Regions from separate parts of the Romboutsia sp. 1001713B170207_170306_H8 genome, predicted to be linked through region 1. Evidence: riboswitches for the same ligand, from Rfam matches in the RefSeq annotation. Region 1 holds a riboswitch; the other holds the start of a gene.
The links. A riboswitch is a leader RNA that binds a small molecule or an ion and turns the genes downstream of it on or off. The one in region 1 is predicted to bind thiamine pyrophosphate.

Region 1 (6,930 bases):
CACGATTTATCTCAATATGTTCATTATTTAAATTTATAATATTTTTCTTACCTAATTCACTAAAATACTCTTTATACTTATCTCTATACCTCTTTATTAAAGCCTTTTGTTCATGATTTCCTATTATATGATATACTTTATACTTCTTAGATAGATCATCTATTAAATTAAGAGCAACATTAAAATTTGATTTTTCTCCATCTACTAAATCTCCTGTTATTACTATGATATCTGGACACAATTCGTCTACATATTGTAACAGCTTACAATTATTCTCTCCAAATTTCATATTATGTAAATCACTAATTTGAACTATATTAAAGTTATCAAACTCCCTTGGAATTTTTTCATTTTCTATAAAATATTCCACTTTCTCTAATGATTTATTCTCAAATCTAAAAAAAGTGTATCCTCCTAATAGAAGGGAGCTTCCTATTAGTAATTCTTTAATCATACTTTTACCTCTCTTTTACTGTATATATTTAGACCAAAATGTTTTTATTTCACTTATACTTTTGATATTATCTAGGTCTAAATTATTGATTATTTTTATAGCTTCTTCTATTATATTATTAATTTTATTATAATCAATGTTAAGTAGTAATAATCTAGTCATTATTGTACTATTTACTATATCATCTAAAGTTAAACTACAATCTTTCTCATAATACCTATTTAGAAGTTCACTTTCTCCTGCACATCCAATAGTCATACTTAAGTATATATCTTCTTCATCAAATTCAAATTCTTTATTTAATCCTTTTTTATTAAATAAGTCTATCAATATACTCACATATTCTTTTCTTATTACGTCTACCTTAGATGCTTCTATATATATTCTAAATAATGAATGTGAACTTACTATTATATATGTATATAAATACTGACTAACTGCATATCTAACCATAGTATTACTGCCAATATCATTATTATTATTTATATACTCATATATTTTTTCTAAAAAATCTCTGTATATAAAAAGTAGTATATCTTCTTTCTTTTTAAAATAATAGTATAGATGTCCTCTTCCTATTCCACAATCATCTGCTATCTTTCTAACTGTAGTCTTATTATACCCTTGAGTTAAAAATAATTCAGATGATTTTTCTATTATTTTCTTTCTTAAATCTATTGTATTTTCTATATTATTTATATTCATTTAAATTTCTCCTTATTTAAAGTACTTGTTTAATTCCATTATAGTACTTCAATTATATAATAAAAATACTTTTATAAAAAAATAAGAAGTAGCTATATTGCCACTTCTTATTTAGGTTGATTAATCATCTTTTTTCACTTTGTGATATAGTTTTTCACTCTTAGTTTTATTAGTGCCGCAATTTCTTGCCCCTATTTTTTCGCCATCTTTTACTCCGATTTCAGAGCCATGCTCGAAATACATTTTTCTTAATTCTGCATTAGATTTTGGTCTGTCTTTCATTCTATTTTTATTATTGTCCATAAATGCCTCCTGAAACTTTGAATGATATTGACAAGTATAATTTATCCATTTTTACACTTTAATATTCTCACATTACTCTTTTAATAAAAATAGCTTAGATATACAACTATATATCTAAGCTATTTTCTAAAGTAAATTCAATATATCTTTTTTTAATTTTATATAATCATCACTGCCAAACTTATATTTATTTTTATTATTTAATATAAATTCAGCTTTAATACTTGCTGGCTTTTCAGAAATAACGTATATCCTATCCGATAAAGTGATTGCTTCTTCTATATCATGAGTTATAAGCATAATTGTTGAGTTAAACTTTTTTCTAACATTAAGTAGCCACTTTTGCATATTCGACTTAGTTATAGAATCAAGTGCTCCAAACGGTTCATCTAACAACATTAAATCTTTACTATTTATAAAAGTTCTTAAAAAGTTAGCCCTTTGCTTCATTCCACCAGATAATTCACTGGGAAACTTAAGCTCATACCCTTCTAAACCAAATTCTTTAAAATAAGGTTTCACTATATTTCTGGCCTGACTTTTTTTATTCTTATTAATAATTAAGGGAATAGATACATTGTCAATAATGTTCTTATATGGCAATAATAAATCCTTTTGTTGCATATAACTTATTTTACCATCTATGTGCATATCTCCACTATCCATTTTAGTAATACCTGTTATTATATTAAATATTGTACTTTTACCACTTCCACTTGGACCTAATAAAGTAATCAATTCCCCTTCTTTTATATCTATGCTTATATTTTTTAATATTAATAAATTATCATAACTCTTACTTACATTTTTTAATATTAGCTTTGCTTTGTTATTCTGGTAAGAATTCATTGGTATATGCATCACTTGCTTTCAAATCCTTTTCTATTAAATTGTACTCTCTTAAAAATTCTGTGTAATTATTCCATACACTATCCTTCATTTCTCCCCATCTACTTGCATCACTTATATATTCATTTGCTAAGAATTTTTGACTTTCTATAGCTAAGGTTTCATCTATTTCAGATGCATGCTTTACTAAGATTTTTGCTGATTCTTCTGGATTTTCTACAGCATAATTATATCCTTTTGATGTAGCATTTAAAAACTTTTTAGCTAGTTCTGGATTTTCACTTAATATAGTTTCATTAGATATTATAACTGGAGTATAATAATCTAATCTTTCATCTAAATCTCTTAATGATATATAATTTAAATCTATACCTTTTTGCTTAGCTTCTATTGCTGTCCAACCTTCAAATATCCACATCATATCTACACTGTTATTTACTGCTGTAAAGAAATCATCTTCTCCAACATCTAAAACTTTTAGTTTAGAAAAGTCTACATTTTCTTTTTTCATAACAGCATCAAGTATTGCATCTTCTGATGGAGATCCCCATCCTCCATAAGTTTTTCCTTCAAAGTCTTTTGGTGAAGTTATATTTTTACTCTTTAAAGATGCAAACCCTGATGTATTATGTTGTATAACTGTTGCTATTGCTTTTATTGGTAATGGATCTTTACTTGTCTTAGCATAAGTAACTTCTTCTTGATAACTAATCCCAAAATCCGCTTTTCCAGTTGCAACTAAAGTAGCTGATCCACCATCAGATGGTTGAACTATTTTTACATTTAATCCTTCGTCTTTAAAGTAACCTTTTTCCAACGCTACATATAATCCAGTATGATTAGTATTAGGTGTCCAGTCTAAGACCATCGTAACATCTTGTAATTCATTTTCACTTTTTGCTTCTTTATTTTTTGTACAACCTGAAAGTACTCCTAAACTTAATGTACTAATTAAAGCTAGTGACATCATTCTTTTTAATTTCATCTTATCTCCTCCTGATTATTTATGTCTTATTATTACTTTTCTTAATATATCTACTATTCCCACGAATATTAAACTAAGTATTACAACTATAATTGTTGATGCGAATACCTTATCAAGTGCATATGCACTTTTTGACCTTACCATGTATACCCCTAAACCTTCTGTTCCTCCAAGCCACTCTGCAACAGTTGCTGATACAACCATGTATGTTGCTGATATTTTCACTCCTGAAAATAATTTATCTAAAGACATTGGAAGTTTTAAATGAATAAAAGTTTTTAATTTTGTACTTTTCATAGTTTCAAATAGATTTAGATAATCTTTATCTATATTTTCTAATCCATCTACAAAGTTTATAAGTATTGGAAAGAAACAAGTTAAATTGACCATTAATATTTTAGGTAAAGTATCAAATCCAAACCAGATTATTAAAAGTGGTGCAATGGTTATAGTTGGAATAGTTTGGGAAACTAATAATATAGGGTATAAGCATTTTCTTATTATACTTACAAAGTCCATAATTACTCCTAAAAACATTGCACTAACTAAAGCCAAAATGAAACCACATATAGATTCATATAAAGTAACTTTTATATTAGCAAATAAAACTTGATAGTCATTAATAAATACGTTAATAATATCTATTGGCGTTGGCAGTATGTATTGAGGTATCTCTTTGTATTCAACAACTAATTGCCAAATAATTAATATTGTTATAAATGTTAATATTGGGTAGATATAATTTTTACTTTTGTCTATGATTTTTAAGCTTGTCTTCAATTGTTATTCCTCCTGCTTTCTCGTCTATCCTAACAGTAGTTATAACTCTTTCGCACCCAAGTTCAAAAGGTAACTTATGTACCTTTTGAATTATTTTAAAGATGTCTTCAAAATCTCCCTCTATAGTTGTACTATTTGCACCAACTTCATATTTTAATCCACTTTCTTCTATGCATTCTATACATGCATCTACAACCTTATACATTTCTTCTTCTCCTCTATAAGGTCTTAAAGGTACTACTGCTATATCTGCTATTACCATTTTATTTCCTCCTTTTAATTTTTAATAAAAAAAGTCCTATCATTAAGATAAGACTTTTTATAATAAAATATAATAATTTATATTATTAATCACTATAATTAACATCCTACCTACGTTGGCATTACCCAAATCAGGTTAAGGGTCGAGATTTTAATCTCCTCTCAGCAAATTAGCTCCCCTGTATGTATTTTTTATTTTCTATATTAATTGTATCATTCTTTAATAACTTGCGCTACTTTTTGTTAAAATTTGTTATTTCTTTTAGTATTTTGCTACAGTGCTCTTTAAATTCTTCAACTTCAACATTTTTAATATCACTTATTTTTTTATATACTTTCTTTATTTCATCTGGCATTCCATAAATATTATTTACCCACTGTAATGCAGTTGGTCCATCAGTTTCTGCTAATAATTGGTTTATTGGAATTTTCTTTATTATCTCATTAGTTTTATCGCTGTACCCTAAATCAACACTTCCAGTAAACAAACACTTTATATCTATTAACTTTTCTAAAGTTTTTTCTTCTCCTGAGTACCAATGTATTATAGTTTGTTCTGACACATCATACTTTTTTATATAATCTAATACTAATTCCTCTGCCCCCTTAGTGTGTACATTTATATATTTATTATATTTTTTAGCAGTTTGTAAAAAATACTCAAATACCTCAATTTGATTTAAATAAGTTTCTTTTTCTTCTACCCAATAAAAATCAAGGCCTATTTCTCCGATCAAAGGGGCATATTTTATATAATTTTCTATTTTATCAAAATTAAATTTATTATTTTTAACTTTACTAGGATGTATACCAAATATAGGTATTATATAATCACTTTTATTTGAGTATCCAATATTTTCTATATAACTTTTTTCATCCATTGCACAAGCTATAGTTATTATTTTTTCTTTATTTATAATATTTATTACTTCATTGACTTTATCCTTACTATAAAAATCTATATGATTATGGAAATCTATATGATTATGGAAATCTATATACATCTAGCACCTCCTTTATTTTTATGATATATCTTTAGTCTAAATCAATATTCCTAAACTTTATATTATTTTTTAACAAAAGTCTATCCTAATTTAAATATATTTTTAAGTCTTTCAAATAATAAAGCTAGCAAATTTTGCTAGCTTTATTATAATTATCTATGAAGTTTACTATAAACTCCACCTTTATTTATTAATTCTTCATGAGTTCCTCTTTCTGCAATTCCATTATTAGTTAAAACAACAATTTCATCAGCATTTCTTACAGTAGATAATCTATGAGCTACTACTAAATTAGTTCTATCTTTACTTAACTCTTCTAAAGATGCTTGAATTTCTCTTTCAGTAACATTATCAAGAGCTGAAGTTGCTTCATCAAGTATAATTATTGGTGGATTCTTTAAGAATATCCTTGATATAGAAATTCTTTGCTTTTGCCCTCCAGATAATTTAACACCTCTTTCTCCTATATAAGTATCGTATCCTTCTGGTAGACTTTCAATAAACTCATGTATTCTAGCTTTTTTTGCAGCTTCTATAATCTCATCCTCATTGGCCTCTGGCTTAGCACAAATAATATTATCTTTTATAGTTCCCGTAAATAAAAATACATCTTGCTGAACTACTCCAATATTTTTTCTTAATGATTTTAAACTTACATCTTTAACACTTATTCCATCTATTTTTATATCACCTTGTTCAAATTCATAAAATCTTGGTATTAAACTACATAAAGTAGTTTTTCCTCCACCTGATGGTCCAACTAGTGCTACGGTTTTTCCCGCTTCTATATTTAAATTTAATCCTTTTAATACTTCTTTTTTATCTTCATAAGTAAAAGATATATTTTCAATGTTTATATCTCCTTTTACATCTTTTAACTCTATAGGATTTTCAGCTTCTTTTTCTGTTTCTTCATTAACAATTTCCATAAATCTTTCAAATCCTGTCATACCACTTTGATATTGTTCTGTAAAGTTAATAAGCTTTTTTATCGGTTCAATAAACATCTTTACATATAATAAATATGCTGTAAAATCTCCAAGAGTTATCTTTCCTATATAAGCGAAATATCCTCCTGCTATTAATGCTATAAGTTCAAGTATATCCATAAATAAGTTCATTCCTGAGAAATAATCTGCCATAACTTTATAAGCAGACTCTCTAGCAATCTTAAATATACTATTACTATTGTTGAATTTCTTTAATTCTTCTTTCTCATTACAAAAAGACTTAGTAACTTTCATCCCTGCTATACTATTTTCTAAAGTAGCATTAACATCCCCAGTCTTTACTCTTGTTTCCATAAATGCTTTATTCATTCTTTTTCTCTGTGCAATTGCGAACCACACTAATAGTGGTAGTATTGCAAATATAATAATAGTTAACCCTACATTTATATTTAAAAGTATAAAGAAAGAACCAATAAGCATAACTCCTGATATAAATAAATCTTCTGGTCCATGATGGGCTAGCTCTGATACTTCCATTAAGTCATTAATTATTCTAGACATAGTAACACCTGTCTTATTATTATCAAAATAAGAATTAGGTAACTTTTGTAAGTGAGTAAATACATAATTTCTCATATC
Region 2 (6,930 bases), on a different contig from region 1:
TTTTTCGAAAAAGCCCACATTTTTATTGGAGGCGACACCCAGATTCGAACTGAGGATCAAGGAGTTGCAGTCCACTGCCTTACCACTTGGCCATGTCGCCTTATTAATTACAATTAAATTATATATGTCTTTTTAAATACTTGCAACAATTTAAGTTATAAAATTTTATTTTTATAGTATATACCACTCTATATTTAAACTTAATAACTAGTGGTACTTTCGATATGACCTACATATTAATATAATTAGGTATAAATAAAATTAAGAAAACTAAGAAAAGTAAATTCTTTAGAATTAATATTCAAAGAAAATTTAAATATATTAGGAGTGGTTTTATGAAAGTAGCAGTTATAATGGGAGGTATCTCTTCAGAAAGAGAAGTCTCTTTAAATTCAGGTAATGAAGTTTTTAATGGTTTAGATAGAAATAAATATGACGTAGTTAAAATTATTATAGATAAAACAGAAGATATATTTACAAAGCTTACAAATGATATTGATTTTGCATTTATTGCACTTCATGGTAAATTTGGCGAAGATGGATGTATACAATCAATATTACACGCAAAAGGTATACCATATTCAGGATGTGGTCCTCTATCAAGTGGGATGTGTATGGATAAAAATATTACTAAAAAGATATTAAAAAATTCAAATATCCCAACTGCTAAATGGTTTGTTACTAATACATGTGAAAATATAGATTATGATAAAATAGAAAGTTTCAAGTATCCTGTATTTATAAAACCAAATAGTGGTGGTTCTAGCGTTGCAACATTTTGTGTACGTTCAAAGGAAGAGGTAAAGCCTGCTATAGAAAAAGTTTTAGAAGTTGATGAATACGCAATTATAGAAGAATACATTTCAGGTGGAGAATATACATCATTTGTACTTAATAATGAAGTTTACCCTACTATATCAATAAAAGCTAACTCTGAATTCTTTGATTATACTGCAAAATATAATGATAATGGTGCTTTAGAAGAAGTAGTTTATCTAGAAGAAAACTTACAAAATAAAATAAATGAAATTTCACAAATATGCTGGGATATTTTCTATTGCAAAGCCTATGTAAGAATTGATATGATTATACATGATGGAGTTCCTTATGTACTTGAGTTAAACACACTTCCTGGACTTACTAAAGCTAGCTTAATTCCTAAAAGTGCAGCTGCTAAAGGTCTTGGATTTAGTGATTTATTAGATAAAATAATAGAATACTCTTTAACTCCCAGTAAAGTCGCTTCATTAAATTATTAATAAAACTGAGGTGATAAATTGTTATTCTCTAATCTCAATATAGATGACAATGAGCCAATTTATATACAAATAAAAAATCATATAATAGATATGATTTTAAAAGGACTTATACCTGATAATAGTAAGCTCCCTTCTACAAGGGAGCTTAGTCAACTTCTTAAAGTTAGTAGAAACTCTATAGTTTTAGCTTATGAAGAACTAAAATCTGAAGGATATATATATTCAGTTTCTGGCAAAGGAACTTTTGTAAGTTCAAACGTCAATATACCTAAAGGTAATTGGTGTATAAATTGGGACTCGCTTGAAAATAGTTATTCTAAAACTGCAAATAAAATGGACATTATAAAAAATGAAATTCCCTGGAGGTCTGACTTAATATCTTTTAAAAGTATTTCTCCTGATGGTTCTATGTTTGATATAGATGAATTAAAGAAATCTTTTCTAAATAGAATTTCCCTTGAAGGAGATAAACTTCTTAATTATGGATACGCACAAGGTTATAAACCTTTAATAGATTATTTATTAAAATATATGAATAATAAAGGAGTCGATACTTCTAATAAAGATATACTCATAACAAATGGCTTTACAGAAGGATTAGAAATTATGCTATCTTCATTTACATCTCCTGGAGATTATATAATTTGTGAAAACCCAACTCATAATACTACACTTAAAATTATGAGAGCTTTAAATTTAAATCTTATTAATGTTGACATAAATAAAAATGGCTTAGATTTTGACATGCTAAAAAATAAAGTTTCTAAATATAAAGATAAAATTAAATTTGCTTATATAACGCCTTCTTATCATAACCCTACTGGAACTGTTATGTCACCTGAAAGTAGGTATAAATTTTATAATTTAATGAAAGATAATAATATTGCTATTATTGAAGATGGATTTAATGAGGAACTTCTATACTCTAGTTCTCATATATTCCCTATTGCATCTCTTGATAATTTTAGTAATGGAGTTGTTTATATAGGCAGTTTTTCAAAAATTTTATTCCCTGGGCTTAGAATAGGATGGATACTTGCTGATAAAAACATTATTTCAAAACTTGAAAGTGTAAAAAGATGTAAAACTATTCATGTTTCTTTTTTAGATCAAGGTATCCTTTATGATTATTTGCATAATGGCGGTTTTGAAAAATACATAAAAAAAGTCCGTAAGTTTTATGGTGATAAATTTAATTTTGCTTATGAGTGTGCCTTAAAACATATTCCACATGATTATATTCTTGGTGATGGTGGTCTTCATATTTTTGTTAAACTTAAAAATATTAAATCTAGAGATTTATTAAATAAATGTTATGAAAAAGGTGTTATTTTTATGCCTGGGGATATATTCTCTATTAATGATAATGGTGATAATACTTTAAGACTAGGATTTTCTAGATTATCTTTAGATGATATAGAAAAAGGAATAAAAATAATTGGTGAGTGTATAAAAAATATGGAAAATGATTCTAAATCCTAAAAGTTCACTTTGAACTTTTAGGATTTTTTATATCTTTACCTAATTAGGTCTTTTATCTATTTATATATCATAGAGTTTAAATATAATTAAGCTAAACTTTTTAATGGAGGTATACCATGTCATCACTACTAAACACACATGAAGTTGTGTCTAAAATCTTACAAAGCTATAATGTTTATTATGATATCGAAAAATGTACTAATACACATATACCACTTGTAGCTAAGTGTGAATTTCATGTACATAATCAAAAATATGTATTAGTAAAAAAAGCTACCTTATGGGAAGCTGACTCAAATGAATATGTTTATATTTTTGAAGTTGATAATTTAACAAAAGAACTTTTTATAAAGTGTAAGAATTATGCTTATGAAAATGGTATGAGTTTAATTAATCCCAAACCAGGTCATATGTATTCATATATTACGACTTTATTTGTATGCAATTCTTGCGAAGAAGGTGTAGATAAACTTATAAAAAAATGTAAAATATTTAAAAATTTTAAGTTCTCTTTTAATGGTTGGATGGATTTTCGTACTTGTTGCTTAAATATTAGTGATAGTAAAATTTATGGAAATAAGTCTGGAAAAGATACTACTAAGTTTTTTAAAAATTTACTGTCTAAAAATATTTAAGTTGTGTAGTTTACTATTCAATATATTTTTTAAATTATATTTTCAGAATTTTTCTACATTTAGATAGTTATTAAATTTATATAAATAACTATAATTTTTTGTAAAAGGGGGAAAATTTTTGAACGCTTTATTTATTTTATTTTTAGGAATTATAGTTTTATTCGTTGGCTATGTTACTTATGGTAGATGGCTAGCTAAACAGTGGGGAATTGATGAAAAACGTACAACTCCATCTCATGAATTAGAAGATGGCATAGACTACGTTCCTGCAAAAACACCAGTTTTACTTGGTCATCACTTTTCATCTATAGCTGGTGCAGGGCCAATTAATGGACCTATTCAAGCTGCTGTGTTTGGTTGGGTTCCTGTAGTACTTTGGGTTTTAATTGGTGGAATATTCTTTGGTGCTACTCATGATTTTGGTGCTTTATTTGCATCTATTCGTCATAAAGGTCAATCCATTGGTGAAGTTATAGGCCAAAATATAGGTCCTAGGGCTAAAAAACTATTTCTTACATTCTCCTATTTAACACTAATATTAGTTGTTGCTGCATTTGCATCTATAGTTGCAGATACTTTTAAGGCTACATTTACTCAATCTGGTGCTGTTGATTATGTTGCAAGCTCAGCTAATGCTTCTACTGCTATGATATCTCTTTTGTTTATATTATTAGCAATTGCTTTTGGATTTTTAGTTTATAGAAGAAATGCTTCTTTAGGAGTTTCAACTGTTATAGGCATTGTAGCTATAATTATATGTATAGCTTTAGGTCTTAATTTCCATCCTATTTACTTAAGTTCAAATACTTGGATGATTATAGTTGGTATATATATATTAATTGCATCTGTAACTCCAGTTTGGATTTTACTTCAACCCCGTGATTATTTAAGCTCATTTTTATTATACGGTATGATAGCCATTGCTATAGTTGGGATTATAGGATGCCATCCAACATTAGATATACCTGCATTTACTGGTTTTACTGATACTATAGCTCCTACTGGAACTTCTCTTGGGTACTTATTCCCTGCTTTATTTATTACAATTGCTTGTGGTGCTATATCCGGATTTCATTCTTTAGTTGCTTCTGGTACTACTGCAAAACAATTAGATAAAGAAGCAGACGCTCGTCCTATAGCTTATGGTTCTATGTTAATAGAATGTGCTCTAGCATTAATTTCTGTATGCGCAGTAGGATATATATGGAAAGATTATTCAACTGGAACAACAGTTACTCCTACAGTAGTATTCGCATCTGGCATAGCATCTATGTTAAGTAAAATCCCTGGCCTTTCTAATGTTTATAACATAGCATACTCTTTATTAGTTTTAACAGTTTCAGTTTTCTGCCTAACTTCATTAGATACTGCAACTCGTCTTGCTCGTTATATGTTCCAAGAATTTTGGCTTGCCCCTGGTGAAACTAGAGATGATGTTTCAGGATTTAAAAAGGCTATAACAAATCCATATGTAGCAACACTTATTACTGTTGTATTAGGTATAAGTCTTGGTCTTACTGGATATGCAAATATATGGGCTTTATTTGGAGCTGCAAATCAACTATTAGCTGCACTTGGTTTGCTTGCTATAGCTACATGGCTTGGTAATATCGGTAGAAACAATAAGATGTTCTTTATACCAATGGTATTTATGCTTGTAGTAACTGTTACTTCTTTAGTGCTTACTATTAAATCTAATGTTCTAGCTATTATGTCTGGCGGTACTGGACTTGGCTGGTGTTATATACGTACTATCCTAGCTTTACTTTTAGTAATTCTTGCTATTATTCTTATGATAGAAGGATTCAATACTATAAAAAAACAATTTAAATCTAAGACTAAACAAGCTTAATTATTAATAAATATATACTAAATTAATAAAAAAATCCAATAGGTTAACTATTGGATTTTTTTATTTATAATTATTTATCATAACTTTCTTCTAAATGTTCTTTTGTTATAGTTTGTATATTTGCCATTCTTTTAATTTTAGATAATGGCATTGTAACTAAAACTATACTACTAAGCAATCCTTCTAATCCTGTACCTGATAAATTGTAAACTATTGAATAAGCAACTGGATTCCATCCTTCCCATGCATAATCTGCAAAATAAATACATCCTGAAAGTATGTGAGAAAGTTGCTTTAAAAGCACGGCTAATATGCATCCTATAAATATATTTCTCTTTTTATTACAATCAAATAGTCCACTAAGTCCAAGTAACATAGTTGGTAATATATAGTCTAGTAAAAATTGAGCTGGATGAATTATATATGCCGAACCTATTAAACCTAGTATTCCTGTAATTAACCCACAAGTCATACCAGTAATAGGCCCATAAAGTAAACCAATCATTAAAATTGGCACTGATGATAATAATTCAATACCTCCTCCTTGTGGATATTGGATTAGTTTTATTTTAGATAAAATAAAGCTACATGCAGCAAATAAAGATACAACTATCATTGTTTTTGTATCTAGCTTAATTTTCTTTATGTTTAATAAATAATAAGCTATAGGTATTAAACATATAATTAACATTATTGTGTTTACCATTCCCTTACCTCCTCAATAAATAAATAAATGAATTATAAATAAAAAAGCTATACCTGATTAGGTATAGCTTCAAAATTCAAAATTATTATAACTCTCTAATTAATTTACTAGATTATTATATTAATATCTACTCTTGCTTTCCTACGCTGGTACTAACCAGATCAGGTAATAAGGGTCGGTATAAACCTCTCAGCCAATGGCACCCCTAGCATTAATTATTTACTTATAATTTAATTGTAATATATTTTTTTATATTGTCAATTATTAATTATATAATTTAGACATATTAAATGAATATATAAAATAGATTTATATTACAAAATTATCATAGAATATTTTCAAACGTGTAAGTTAAAAATATGCTTAGACTATTATTGAAAGGAATATTTTTAACATGGAAAAATTAAATTTTGAAAAAGAAAATCAACTTGGTTTAGTAAAAGATAATGAAGAATTTAAACAAAGCTTACAAGGACAATTTAATGGTGAAACTGCTGAGGTTGGTTTATACTTAGCTATGGCAAGAGTTGCACAAAGACAAGGTTACGCAGAAATAGCTGAGGTACTTAAAGTCATAGCTTGGGAAGAAGCTGAACATGCTGCTCAATATGCTGAACTTCTTGGTAAAGTTTCAGATTGTACTAAAACTAATATATCAAACATGATTAAAGGTGAAGTTGGTTCTAATAAATATAAATCAGAGCTTGCTCAAAAAGCTAAGAATTCAGATCTTGAAGAACTATATACATTTATAGATCATGCTGCTAGAGATGAAGCTAGACATGCTAGTATGTTAAAAGGTATGTTAGATAGATTATAAAACTTATAAAAAATTTATAAGTTTTATATATATGAAAAGGCATTTCTATATAAATAGAAATGCCTTTTTTATACTAATAAATTTATTGCATCAACATATACGTGCATCCATCCAAAGACTGAACTAAAGTTAAATTCGGTACATCTCCTAAAACATACAATGAGTAAACCTTTCTA

Region 2: linked by a shared signal. The riboswitch ahead of thiT (energy-coupled thiamine transporter ThiT) and the one ahead of I2A66_RS11635 (MTH1187 family thiamine-binding protein) in region 1 are both predicted to bind thiamine pyrophosphate.

The regions. Positions count from the first base shown of each region.
Region 1 covers NZ_JADNAX010000005.1:194,434-201,363, forward strand. Annotated here, with positions in the region: gene I2A66_RS11605 (metallophosphoesterase) at 1-454, opposite strand, end outside; gene I2A66_RS11610 (TetR/AcrR family transcriptional regulator) at 470-1,159, opposite strand; gene I2A66_RS11615 (hypothetical protein) at 1,280-1,462, opposite strand; gene I2A66_RS11620 (ABC transporter ATP-binding protein) at 1,589-2,311, opposite strand; gene I2A66_RS11625 (ABC transporter substrate-binding protein) at 2,292-3,296, opposite strand; gene I2A66_RS11630 (ABC transporter permease) at 3,312-4,076, opposite strand; gene I2A66_RS11635 (MTH1187 family thiamine-binding protein) at 4,042-4,338, opposite strand; TPP riboswitch at 4,429-4,528, opposite strand; gene I2A66_RS11640 (TatD family hydrolase) at 4,571-5,341, opposite strand; gene I2A66_RS11645 (ABC transporter ATP-binding protein) at 5,494-6,930, opposite strand, start outside.
Region 2 covers NZ_JADNAX010000001.1:545,575-552,504, reverse strand. Annotated here, with positions in the region: tRNA gene I2A66_RS02680 (tRNA-Cys) at 27-100, opposite strand; gene I2A66_RS02675 (D-alanine--D-alanine ligase) at 336-1,259, shown strand; gene pdxR (MocR-like pyridoxine biosynthesis transcription factor PdxR) at 1,278-2,741, shown strand; gene I2A66_RS02665 (hypothetical protein) at 2,858-3,376, shown strand; gene I2A66_RS02660 (carbon starvation CstA family protein) at 3,495-5,228, shown strand; gene thiT (energy-coupled thiamine transporter ThiT) at 5,299-5,934, opposite strand; TPP riboswitch at 6,056-6,151, opposite strand; gene I2A66_RS02650 (ferritin-like domain-containing protein) at 6,329-6,754, shown strand; gene I2A66_RS02645 (DUF4397 domain-containing protein) at 6,837-6,930, opposite strand, start outside.